DNA from 3 places in the Hydrogenophaga sp. FG152 genome. Region 1 is predicted to be linked to each of the others. Evidence: riboswitches for the same ligand, from Rfam matches in the RefSeq annotation. Region 1 holds a riboswitch; each other region holds the start of a gene.
What was found. Region 1 has a riboswitch for glycine ahead of gcvT (glycine cleavage system aminomethyltransferase GcvT). Riboswitches for the same ligand answer to the same signal wherever they lie in the genome.
Positions count from the first base shown of each region.

Region 1 (4,130 bases):
GCCATCGGCGTGAAGGAACTGTGGGAAATCGACCCCGCCAAGCACCAGCCCGGCCTGGTGATCCACACCGCCGGCTGGCCCATGAAGGACGACACCTACGGCGGTGGCTTCATGTACCACCTGGAGGACAACAAGGTCACGCTGGGCCTGGTCACCGGCCTGAACTACAGCAACCCCTGGCTCAGCCCGTTCGAGGAAATGCAGCGCTGGAAGACGCACCCGCGCATCCGAGCCTTCCTCGAAGGCGGCAAGCGCATCAGCTACGGCGCGCGCGCCATCACCACCGGTGGCCTCATGAGCCTGCCGCAGACCACCTTCCCCGGTGGCGCCCTCGTCGGTTGCGACGCGGGTTACCTCAACGGCGCGCGCATCAAGGGCAGCCACGCTGCCATCAAGAGCGGCATGCTCTGCGCAGAAGCCGCCTTCGAGGCCGTGCAGGCCGGCCGCCAGCACGACGAACTCAAGGCCTACCCGGTTGCCTTCGGCAAGAGCTGGCTGCGCGAAGAGCTGGACGCCTCGCGCAACTTCAAGTCCTGGTTCAAGTACGGCAACATCGTCGGCGGCCTCATGGTCGGCATCGAACACTGGCTGCTGCCCCGCCTGGGCTTCAAGGCCCCGCCGTGGTCGCTGCACCGCGAGAAGGCCGACCACCTCTACCTCAAGCCGGCCGCCGAGTGCGAGCAGATCGTCTACCCCAAGCCCGACGGCAAGCTCACCTTCGACCGCCTGGGCAGCGTCTTCGTCAGCAACACCAACCACGAAGAGCACCAGCCGGCCCACCTCACGCTGAAAGACGCCAGCGTGCCGGTGAAGATCAACCTCGCCAAGTACGCCGGCCCCGAAGCCCGCTACTGCCCGGCCGGCGTGTACGAGTTCGTGAAGAACCCCGACAACACCGACCGCCTGCAGATCAACGCGCAGAACTGCGTGCACTGCAAGACCTGCGACATCAAGGACCCGACGCAGAACATCGTCTGGGTCACGCCCGAAGGCGGCGGCGGTCCGAACTACGCCGGCATGTGAGCGAAATCACCCTTTCCTGAAAAGCCGCCTGCGGGCGGCTTTTTCATGCCCGGTATTCACCGCGCCGTCACATGGGCTGTCCACAGTGCAGGCTCCGTGAACGACGCCGAGATGCCATGCTGAACAAGACCCAGAAGGGCCGCGCCGAGCTGCGCCCCGGGCAACGCCAACTCGCGCAGCGCGAGCGCGCCCTGTTGCTGCTGGCCGATGGCCGCAAACCCGATGCCGAACTGTTCGCCCTGTTCGAGGGCCAGGGGCCCACCCTCGCGGCCGACCTGATCTCGCGCGGCTACCTTGTGGACGAAGCGCCGCCGCCGCTCCTCACACCGGCCAACACCCCGCCCACCGTCTCCGCCGACGCCTTCTCCGGCCCACGCTCGCTCGCCAGCGCGCGCATGTACCTGTTCGACCTGAGCGAGCGCATGTTCGCCCCGCGCGACAAGGCCATGGCCCAGCGCTACCGCGACGCCCTGCGCGCAGCGCGCGACGTGGGCGACATGCTGGCCGTCAGCCGGGCCATGACGGCCGACGTGGAGCGCCTGGCCGGCAGTGAACGCGCCGACGGCATCCGCGAGCGGCTGGCCCGCCTGCTGCCCGAATCGGCCCTGGAAACGCCCTGAAACACCGGCCGGCATGGCGCCGTGCGATACACTCGCCGGGTCAGGAGAGAAGCCGATCCGGTCCCCGGAGAAGGCTCGCCGAAGGCGCAGGCGGCACCGCACACCGGGTGCTCTGAACGCTCAGGCAAAAGGACTGGCAAACACGGGCCGCGAGGCCGGTGTACCCCCCTGGAGAGAGGCCGCTCCTCGAAGCGGCCCACCGAAGGAGCAAGCGCGGCATCGCCCGCGTGAATCTCTCAGGTAAAGCGGACAGTGGGGCAGCGCACGGATGAACCGTGTTTCGCCCCACCGGGGCCTGCCCCCTTGCCTGAAAGCCTTTGCCGTGCCCGCTGCCGCCCCGCTTCTCCAGACCCCGCTGCACAAGCTCCACGTCGAACTGGGCGCCCGCATGGTGCCCTTCGCCGGTTACGACATGCCGGTGCAGTACCCCACCGGTCTCATGGCCGAACACCACCACACCCGCAAGGCCGCCGGCCTGTTCGACGTCTCGCACATGGGCCAGCTGCGCCTGGTCGGGCCCGACGCCCCCGCCGCCTTCGAGACGCTCATGCCGGTGGACGTGATCGATCTCGGCGTGGGCAAGCAGCGCTACGGCCTGCTGCTCAACGACGAGGGCGGCATCATCGACGACCTCATGTTCGTCAACCGCGGGCACGACCTCTTCGTCATCGTCAACGGCGCCTGCAAGGCTGGTGACATCGCGCACATCCAGGCGCGGATCGGCTCGCGCTGCGAGGTCATCCCCCTGCCCGACCGCGCCCTGCTCGCGCTGCAGGGCCCGCTGGCGGTGGACGTGCTGCGGCGCCTCGTGCCCGGCGTCGAAAAACTGGTCTTCATGACCGGTTCGCCCTTCAACTGGCACGGCGCCGACCTCTTCATCACCCGCAGCGGCTACACCGGCGAAGACGGCTTCGAGATCTCCCTGCCCGGCGACCGCGCCGACCAGTTCGTGCGCACCCTGCTGGCCCAGCCTGAAGTGATGCCCATCGGCCTGGGCGCGCGCAACTCGCTGCGCCTCGAAGCCGGCCTGTGCCTCTACGGCAACGACATCGACACCACCACCACCCCGGTGGAAGCCGGGCTCAACTGGGCCATGCAGAAAGTGCGCCGCACCGGCGGCGCGCGCGCGGGGGGCTTCCCCGGCGCGGCGCGCGTGCTCGCGCAGCTCGACGGCAGCGAACCGCTGGCCCGCAAGCGCGTGGGCCTGATCGCCCAGGAATGGGTGCCCGTGCGCGAGAACGTCGAACTGCAGAACACCAGCGGCGACGTGATCGGCAAGACCTCCAGCGGCCTCATCGGCCCCAGCGCCAACAAGCCCGTCGCCATCGGCTACGTCGCGCCCGAACACGCCGCCCTGGGCACGCCCGTGGTGGCCATGGTGCGAGGCAAACCCGTGCCCATGCAGGTCAGCGCCATGCCCTTCGTGCCCAACCGATACTTCCGCGGCTGATCTCACTTTTTTCGTTTCTTTTTTCAGGAGCTTTTCCATGACCACCAAGTACACCGAAGACCACGAATGGATCACCGTTGACGGCGGCATCGCCACCGTCGGCATCACCGTGCACGCGCAGGACGCGCTGGGCGACGTGGTGTTCGTCGACCTGCCCGAAGTCGGCAAGACTTTCGCGCAGAAGGACGTGGCCGGCGTGGTCGAGTCCGTGAAAGCGGCCGCCGACGTGTACATGCCCATCAGCGGCGAAATCACCGAAGTCAACGAAGCCCTGCGCGCCGACCCCTCGCTGGCCAACACCGACCCGCTCAAGGCCGGCTGGTTCTTCAAGGTCAAGCTCTCCGACCCGGCCCAGGTCGACGCCCTGCTGGACGAGACCGCCTACAACGCCTTCGCCAACGCCTGACCCGCCTCTTCTCCCGCCGGAGCCCCCCATGCTGATGCCCTCTGTCAAACCCCTCGGTGAACTCGAAAACCCGTCCGAATTCGTGGCGCGCCACATCGGCATCGGCCAGGCCGACGAGACCCACATGCTCTCGGTCATCGGCGAGGCCTCGCGCCGCGCGCTGATCGACGGCATCGTGCCGCGCAGCATCGCGCGCAGCCAGGGCATGCAGCTGCCAACGGCCGTCACCGAGGCGGCAGCGCTGGCCGAGCTCAAGGCGCTGGCGCAGAAGAACAAGGTGTTCAAGAGCTTCATCGGCCAGGGTTACCACGGCACGCTCACGCCCGGCGTGATCCTGCGCAACGTGCTGGAGAACCCCGCCTGGTACACCGCCTACACGCCCTACCAGGCCGAGATCTCGCAAGGCCGCATGGAAGCCCTGGTCAATTTCCAGACCATGGTGAGCGACCTCACCGGCATGGCCATCGCCAACGCCTCCATGCTCGACGAAGCCACCGCCGCCGCCGAGGCCATGACCCTGGCCAAACGCTCGGTGAAGAACAAGGGCAACACCTTCATCGTCTCGGGCGACGTGCACCCGCAGATCATCGAAGTGGTGCAGACCCGCGCCAAACCCCTGGGCCTCACGGTG
Region 1 covers NZ_JBMDKH010000008.1:112,320-116,449, forward strand. The annotation lists gene ACODTB_RS11700 (electron transfer flavoprotein-ubiquinone oxidoreductase) at 1-1,023, shown strand, start outside; gene ACODTB_RS11705 (hypothetical protein) at 1,140-1,643, shown strand; glycine riboswitch at 1,675-1,789, shown strand; glycine riboswitch at 1,802-1,906, shown strand; gene gcvT (glycine cleavage system aminomethyltransferase GcvT) at 1,912-3,093, shown strand; gene gcvH (glycine cleavage system protein GcvH) at 3,131-3,499, shown strand; gene gcvP (aminomethyl-transferring glycine dehydrogenase) at 3,528-4,130, shown strand, end outside.

Region 2 (4,130 bases), on a different contig from region 1:
TGGGCAAGCAACTGGGCCAACCGGTGGTGATCGAGAACCTGGGTGGTGCCAGCGGATCGATCGCTGCTCAGAGGGTGCTCAACGGTGCCAGCGACGGCTATCAGTTGTTCCAGGGTTCACCCAACGAACTCATCCTGGCTCCTCTGGCGATCGCATCCATCAAATTCAAGAGTGAGGACTTTCGTCTGGTGCAGATGATCGCCACCGCACAGATCGCCTTCCTGGCCCGCAAGGACCTGCCCGTCAGCAACGTGGACGAGTTCCTGGAGCATGCGCGCAAGTCGGCGCAGCAGGGCCGCCCCCTGACCTATGCAAGTGTCGGCCCGGGCTCCTTCTACCATTTGCTCGGCGAGCACCTGTCCAAAGTCACCGGCATTCCGATGACCCATGTGCCTTACAAAGGTGCGGCACCGGCCGAGCAGGACCTGATGGCCAGCCAGGTGGATTTTTTCCTGGCGCCCTATGGCAAGAAGTACGACGAGATGCACAAGCAGGGCCGCGTCAAAGTGCTGGCCATGCTCAACAACGAGCGACTGGAGAGCGTGAAGAACTACCCGGCCATCAGCGAGAGCAAGCAACTCAAGGATTTCACTTTCAACATCTGGACCGGTTACTTCGTGAAGAAGGACACCCCGGAACCGGTGGTGATCGCGCTGCACAAGGCCATCACCGAAACGCTGGGTGATCCGGGCGTGCACCAGGCACTCGAAGCCAACAGCCAGCTGCTGGCCAAACCCCTGCCACTTGCGGCGGTGGACAAGGCCTATGCCGACGGCATCAGCCAGTTCCGCGCGATTGCCAAGTCCATTCAGCTGCAAGCGCAGTAAGCTCCAACCCTGTCGATCGGGAGAGACTGGCTTGCATGTGAAGCCGGCGCCGAAGGAGCAACCGCCCCGGAAACTCTCAGGCAAAAGGACCGGTCGACACGCATCGCACTCTGAAGAGTGGCCGGGATTCGTCCCCCGGCCCACCGCAGGAGCAAGCCGGCCCACGCGCTGGTGAATCTCTCAGGTCTCAAACAGAGGGGGTCATGGCCCGCACACGGTGTGCGGGCCATGCTTTCCCTGTCTGACGGCTTTGAACGCGAGATTCACATGGCACACCTCATCGTCATCGGCGGCGGCATCACGGGCGTCACCAGCGCCTATGCCCTGGCCCGCCAGGGTCATCAAGTCACCCTCATCGAAAAGCACCGCTACGCGGGCATGGAGACCAGTCATGCCAACGGCGGGCAACTCTCCGCTTCCAATGCCGAGGTCTGGACCCATCCCTCCACCTTGATCAAGGGCCTGAAGTGGATGTTCAAGGCCGACGCCCCCTTGCTGTTGAACCCCAGGCCCAGCTGGCACAAGCTCAGCTGGTTCGCCGAGTTTGCGGCTTCCATGTCCAGGTACCGCGACAACACCGTGGCCACCACGCGCCTGGCCATTGCCGCGCGGGAGCATTTGTTCGGCTGGGCCCAGGACGAGGGCATCGAGTTCGATTTGAAACAGCGCGGCATCCTGCACATCTATCGAAGCCGGGCCAGCTTCGAGCATGCGAGCCAGGTGTCGCGGCTGCTGGCGCAAGGTGGCCTGACCCGTCGGGCCGTCACACCCGATGAAATGCGCGCCATCGAACCCACTCTCAGAGGCGAATTCTTCGGAGGCTGGTACACCGAGAGCGACAGCACGGGCGACATCCACAAGTTCACCCATGGCCTGGGTCTGGCCTGTGCCCGCTTGGGCGTGAAATTCATGACCGCTCAGGCAGTGGCACGCGTGTGGAGCACCGGAAAAAGCGTGCGGGTCCTGCTGGCCAGCGGGGATGAGGTGGATGCGGACGGGGTGGTGATCTGCGCAGGCGTGCGCAGCCGCGCCCTGGGCGCCCAGCTTGGCGACCGGCTCAACGTCTACCCGGTCAAGGGCTACTCCATCACCGTCATGCTCGAAGACGAACAGAGTCAGGCCGCCGCGCCCCAGGTGAGCCTGCTGGACGACGCGACCAAGCTCGTCACCAGCCGCCTGGGGTTGGACCGCTTCCGAGTGGCCGGCACGGCCGAGTTCAACGGTTACAACCTCGACATCCGTGCCGATCGCATCCGGCCGCTGGTCGACTGGGTGAATCAATGCTTCCCGGGCGTCAGCACGCGGCGGGTGGAACCCTGGGCAGGCCTGCGCCCCATGCTGCCCAACATGATGCCGCGCGTAGGCCCGGGCAGGCATGCCAATGTGTTCTACAACACCGGTCACGGCCACCTGGGCTGGACGCTGTCGGCCATCACGGCGCACCAGTTGGGTGAGCAGGTGGCACAGTGGGAACGGATGCGCGCATCTCCCAGCGTGCCGGCGGCGGTCGCAGCCTGAGCCGTGATTGCCCTCTCGTTTCGATGCGAAACGGGTTTTGTGGGGGCGCCCACGGGCAGGGTGGTGAAGCTGGCTTGACGGGGCGGACACGAAAAAGGCCCGCCGGCGTGAGCCGGGGGCCTTTCGACGCAATGTCTCGGGCGCGCGTTTACTTCAGCGTGATGGTCACGTCGATGTTGCCGCGGGTGGCGTTGGAGTAGGGGCACACCTTGTGGGCGGTGTCCACCAGGTCCTGCGCCACGGCGCGGTCCATGCCGGGCAGGCTCACGGCCAGGCGCGCGGCGATGCCGAAGCCGGCGGGGATCGGGCCGATGTCCACTTCGGCGTCGATGGCGGCGTCGGCGGGCACGGCCACTTTCTTCATGCCGGCAACGTGCTTGAGCGCGCCCATGAAGCAGGCGGAGTAGCCGGCGGCGAAGAGCTGTTCGGGGTTGGTGGCGTTGCCGGCGCCGCCCATGGCCTTGGGCGGGGAGAGCTTGACGTCGAGCAGGCCGTCGTCGCTGCGCGAAGCGCCGTCGCGGCCGCCGGTGGTGTGGGCGCGGGCGGTGTAGAGGACTTTGTCGAGGGAGGTGGGCATGGTGTGGCTCCTGAGGTTGAAGGGCTTCGGGTGGAAGCTGGGGGTGGGTGAAAGGGAATGGTCAGGCGGTGAGGCGGTCGCGCAGGGTTTGCACCTGCTGCGTGAGCGCCATCACTTCGGCCACGTCGCATTGCGTGGCTTGCAGCACGCAGCCGGGGATGCGCGCGGCGCGGGCCTTGAGTTTGCGGCCGGCGGTGGTGAGGCGGATGAGCACGCGGCGTTCGTCCTGCACGTCGCGCAGGCGGGTGACGAGGTCGGCGGTTTCGAGCCGCTTGAGCAGGGGGGTGAGGGTGCCTGAGTCGAGGTAGAGGCGTTCGCCGAGTTCGGACACGGTGACGCCGTCGTTTTCCCACAGCACGAGCATGGCGAGGTATTGGGGGTAGGTGAGGCCCATCTCTTCGAGCAGGGGCTTGTAGAGCTTGGTCATCGCCAGCGAGGCGGAGTAGAGCGCGAAGCACAACTGGTGGTCGAGCTGGAGGGCCTGGTCGCTGGAGATGCTGGGCTTGTTCATGGAAATGGAATGTAGGTGTTTATTTGATTGTGTGCAATTGAATTTTGAACAACCATTTCGAGGGTGAGGTTGTTTTTCGGGCGCTGCGTGGTGCGAGGTCGGCTGGCGTGGGCGCGCGTTCTCCGGCCCTGCTCGCGGGCGGCTGCCCGGGCTTGCTCACACCGTTTCGTCAACCAGGTGACGGGCGCGCACACTCTGTGGCAACCGCGAATGGGGGCCTGCGCCCGCGCCCCCACGCCATCCGCCCCAGCGATGTGCAGGCGGACCAGGCTGGGCGCGCTCACTTGGTTTGCGGGACGGTGGCGGTGTCCGCGGGCGCAGGCCCCCATTCGCGGTTGCCGCAGAGTTGGTGTGCCCGTCCGGTGTTGATGCGAGTGTGGTGGCGAACCCGGGCGGATGTCCGCGAGCAGGGCCGGAGAACGCGGGCACCGCCACCGTCCTGGCGCGAGGTCTCCGCCCGAAACAGAACCGAGAAAAACTCAAGCCATCAAAGGCTCACCCTGCATTTCCTCGATCTGCTCCACCAGCATGTCCACCTGCCCCTGCCAATAGTCCCGGCTGCCGAACCAGGGAAAGTTGATCGGAAACGCAGGATCGTCCCACCGTCGGGCCACCCACGCGCTGTAGTGGATCAGGCGCAACGTCCGCAAAGGCTCGATCAACGCCAACTCACGGCGGTCAAAAGGGCGGAACTGCT
Region 2 covers NZ_JBMDKH010000002.1:13,680-17,809, forward strand. The annotation lists gene ACODTB_RS02855 (Bug family tripartite tricarboxylate transporter substrate binding protein) at 1-827, shown strand, start outside; glycine riboswitch at 835-929, shown strand; gene ACODTB_RS02860 (D-amino acid dehydrogenase) at 1,095-2,345, shown strand; gene ACODTB_RS02865 (organic hydroperoxide resistance protein) at 2,494-2,922, opposite strand; gene ACODTB_RS02870 (MarR family winged helix-turn-helix transcriptional regulator) at 2,984-3,433, opposite strand; gene ACODTB_RS02875 (serine/threonine protein kinase) at 3,913-4,130, opposite strand, start outside.
Region 2: it holds a riboswitch for glycine, as region 1 does, so the genes downstream of both, ACODTB_RS02860 (D-amino acid dehydrogenase) here and gcvT (glycine cleavage system aminomethyltransferase GcvT) in region 1, are expected to answer to the same signal.

Region 3 (4,130 bases), on a different contig from region 1:
CGCATCGATGGACACCAGCGCGCCCTGCATCTGCGGCAGCTGTGTCAGCCGCCAGCGCCCGGCCGTGTCGGCCACGACACGAACGACGGCGCCCGGTTCGATGCGCCTGTGCGCGGGTGCGTCGGGCTTGAGCAGCGCGCTGCTGCCCGGGCTCAGCGTGTGGCGTGCAATGCGAACCACGGTGCCGTCGCGCAGGACGGCCGTGATGCCGGCGGAGGCGGAGGCTTCCAGCACGGTGGCCACGCGCAAGGCACCACTGTCCCGGTAGGGCGCGAGGGCCCGGCGGATGCCGGCCAGGTCGTCGGCCTGCACGGCTTGCTTCAGATGGCCTTCCGGCCCCGCAGGGCCGCGCTGGTGTTGTGCATTCAACAGGCCGGCGCGCAAGGCATGGGTGGCGGCGCGCTGCTCGGCCACGCGGATGGTGGTGGTCACATCCAGGCCCCGCGAGTAGGCCTCGTCCCCATAGCGCTCCACCAGCATCTTGCGAACCTGTTCGACCGCGTAGGCCGATGCCGGGTCGGTCGACGGGTGGTTCAGCGCCAGGGTCAAGGGCTCGGCGCGGGCCTGCTCATAGGCCTGCTCATCGAGGTAGCCCAACTCGCGCATGCGCTTGAGAATGTGCTGCTGGCGAACGGTGGCGCGCTCGCGGTTGGCGACCGGGTTGTAGGCGGAGGGCGCCTTGGGCAAGCCGGCCAGCATGGCCGCCTCGGCGACGCTGAGCTGGTCGAGCGTCTTGTCGAAGTAGACCGATGCGGCCGCCGCGAAACCGTAGGCCCGTTCGCCCAGGTAGATCTGGTTCATGTACAGCTCCAGAATCTTGTTCTTGCTGTAGACCGACTCGAGCTTGTAGGCCAGCATGATCTCCATGATCTTGCGCCGGTAGGTCTTCTCCCGGCTCAGGAAGAAGACCCGCGCGACCTGCATGGAGATGGTGCTGCCACCTTGCGCATGCCCACCGGCCACAAGGTTGCCGAGCGCCGCGCGCACGAGGCCCGCGTAGTCCACCGCCCCGTGTTCATGGAACCGCGCATCCTCGATGGCCAGCAAGGCCTGCTGCATGCGCAACGGGATGCGCTCGATCGGCACGAACTCCCGCCGTTCTTCGCCGTACTCGGCGAGCAGGCTGCCGTCCCTGGCGTGGATGCGCATGGGCAGCATCGGTTCGTAGTGGGCCAGGTGACCGACCTCGGGCAGCTGCTGCCACAGGCGGTGCAAGGCATGAGCGGCGCCGAGGGCAACGCCGACGCACAGGCCAAGGGCCAGCGCGGCGAAGAACCGGACCGCGAAGGGGGTTCGAAAGGGGAACATGGGCAAGGCTCGGGTGAAAGCGCCTCTCCCCCTGTCCTTTTACCTGAGAGTTTCGACTGCGTCGGCAGTCTGCCCCTTCGGTGTGCCGGTGCGCGCGCGGTGCGGCTCGGCCTCTCTCCAGTCGGCGAAATGTGTCTGCGGTCCGGTGGCCTGAGCGATCATGGGAGTTTGCGCCTTCGGCGGAGGCGTGACCCGCCTCGCTCTCCCGCAGAGCGTCGCAGTCTATCAGAGGGTCAAAACCCGGGCGTCACACCGGTGCGTGGGCACCCGTGCCACCTGGCCAGGGCGTGAGCACCTCGTGCCCCTCGGGCGTGACGGCCACCATGTGTTCCCACTGGGCGGACAGGGAGCGGTCTTTGGTCACGACGGTCCACCCATCGGCCAGGGTCCGGGTCTCGCGCTGGCCCGCGTTGAGCATGGGTTCGATGGTGAAGACCATCCCCGGCTCCAGCCTGAGCCCCTCGCCGCGCCGGCCATGGTGAAGCACGTTCGGTTCTTCGTGGTAGATCCGGCCAATGCCATGCCCGCAGTACTCGCGCACCACGCTGAAGTGCTCTCGATGGGCGACGGACTGGATGGCATGGCCAATGTCCCCCAGCGTCGCGCCTGGCCTGACCTGCCGGATGCCGGCCAGCAGGGCTTCATAGGTGGTCTCCACCAGACGCCGGGCCAGCACGTTGGGTGTGCCGACGAAGTACATGCGGCTGGTGTCGCCGAACCAGCCATCCTTGTTGACGGCCACATCGATGTTGATGATGTCGCCCTTCTTCAGCAGCTTGTCGGGCGAGGGGATGCCGTGGCAGACCACCTGATTGACGGAGGTGAGGATCGTTTTGGGATACCCGTGGTACCCCAGGTTGGCCGGGGTGGCGCCCTGGACATTCACGATGTGGTCGTGGCAGATCCGGTCCAGCGTCTCCGTGCTGACCCCGGGGACGACGTGGGGCTCGATCATGCCGAGCACCTCCGCGGCCAGCCTGCCGGCGCGCCGCGCCATCTCAATGTCCTCGGCCGACTTGATGGTGATGCCGCGAGCCACTAGCGCTGGCCCGCTGGGGCTGTGCGGGCCTTGCCCGCTGGGGTCGCGGCCGCCACGGTGATGTCCAGGCCCCCCGAGAGCTCCGCCCGCACCAGCAGCTGACAGATCTCCCGGTGGTCCAGCTCCGGGTGAAGCTCGGTCAGCATGCCGACCCGCATCCAGTGTTCGGCCTGCGCATTGATGGACCTGCTCAGCGCACTCCCCGCCACGCGCAGGTTCTCGTGCATCAGGTCCGAAATCTTGACGATCCCCATTCACCACCTCTATATGAAACGTATATGAATTATATACGTCTCACGGTGGGCAGTGGCTAGTTGGTGTTGGCCGGCGGGGCGGGGGGCGCGGCGGCCGGTGGGGGGTCCACCGGATCCAGCAGGCCCTTGGGCGGGTTGCGCTTCATTTCACCGGCCAGCGTCAGCTGCTCGGGACTCATGCATTCATCGGCCAGCCGTTTGCCCAGTTGCTGGCTCATGAGCATGGACTTGTTGCCCAGCTGCAGCCACATGGCGCCCCGCTTCGGGTCTTCGAGACGGATGGCACCGGTGCGGCTTTCCACCGGGTGCATGTAGTACCGCGCGTTGCGCATGTTCTTCACCTGCACGATGAAGAACCCCTGCCGCTTGGCGGGCACGATTTCCACAGCCGAGCCGAGTTCGCAGGGGATGTTGCCGAGGTACACGCGCTGCGCGACCACGAGATCGGCTTCGGTGAGGTTCACGCTGGAATCCTCTTCGATCGGCGTCACTTCTTCCACGGCCTTGGCCGCGGAGCGCGCCAGCGGCGCGCGTTTGGTCGTGGTGGTGGGTTTGGCCGCCGGCTTGGCGGCAGGCTTCGCGGGGGTCTGTTGCGCCATCACCGGGATGGGCGCAAACGCCACGGCGCTCAGGGAGAAGACGAGGGCAAGGATTTTCATGGGCCCTAGTCTGCCCGCATGACCGCTGAAATGCTGTTCGCAGATGTTTCGACCGCATCCACCGTGGGCGGCCCATGGCGCGGCTAGGGAAAGAACAACAGCACGGCAAACACGGCAAACAGCGCGAGGTGCATGTAACCCTGCAGCGCCGAGGTGCGCTGGCCGTTGAAGGTGAGCATGCTCAGCACGGCGGTGGCCGCAAACAGCGCCGTGTCCACGTGGGAGATGCCCATGACGACCTGCTTGTCGTACAACAAGCCAATGGCCAGCACCGCGGGCACCGTGAGCCCCACGGTGGAGACAAAGGCACCCAGACACAGGTTGACAGCCCGTTGCATCTCATTGCCCAGCGCCGCGCGCACGGCGGTCAGGGACTCGGGGGTGAACACGATCAGGGCGATGAGCACGCCACTCACAGCCACGGGCGCGCCCGCGGCCGCAATGCCGTAGTCGAGCACGACGGCCAGGTGGTGGCCCAGCAGAACGATCGGAACAATCATGGCCAGCAGCAGCAGCGAATGCACCCAGACATCCTTCCTGCTTTGCTGGACGGAACCCTCCGCCTTTTCGGTCCCGGTCGGCGCCCTGGAGGTCCGTTCCATGCGGCGCACCACCATCGCCCCGGGAGGGGGCTGAACGAAGAGGCGCTTGAGACTGCCGATCTGTTTCCACAGGAAGGCCGCGTACAGCAGCGCGGTGAGGACACCGATGCCCATCGCCTGCTCAGGCCCGAATTCACCCGCCGTGCTGGTGAACTTGGGCAACACCAGGGCCACCGTGGTCAACAGGGCAATCATCGACAGGTAGGCCGTGGCCCCTTGCGCATTGAACTCCTGTTCGCCATGCCGGGCAGCACCCACCGTCAGGCAG
Region 3 covers NZ_JBMDKH010000013.1:74,763-78,892, reverse strand. The annotation lists gene ACODTB_RS16310 (penicillin-binding protein 1A) at 1-1,308, opposite strand, end outside; glycine riboswitch at 1,437-1,526, opposite strand; gene map (type I methionyl aminopeptidase) at 1,556-2,347, opposite strand; gene ACODTB_RS16300 (ParD-like family protein) at 2,347-2,601, opposite strand; gene ACODTB_RS16295 (hypothetical protein) at 2,658-3,260, opposite strand; gene ACODTB_RS16290 (calcium:cation antiporter) at 3,344-4,130, opposite strand, start outside.
Region 3: it holds a riboswitch for glycine, as region 1 does, so the genes downstream of both, ACODTB_RS16310 (penicillin-binding protein 1A) here and gcvT (glycine cleavage system aminomethyltransferase GcvT) in region 1, are expected to answer to the same signal.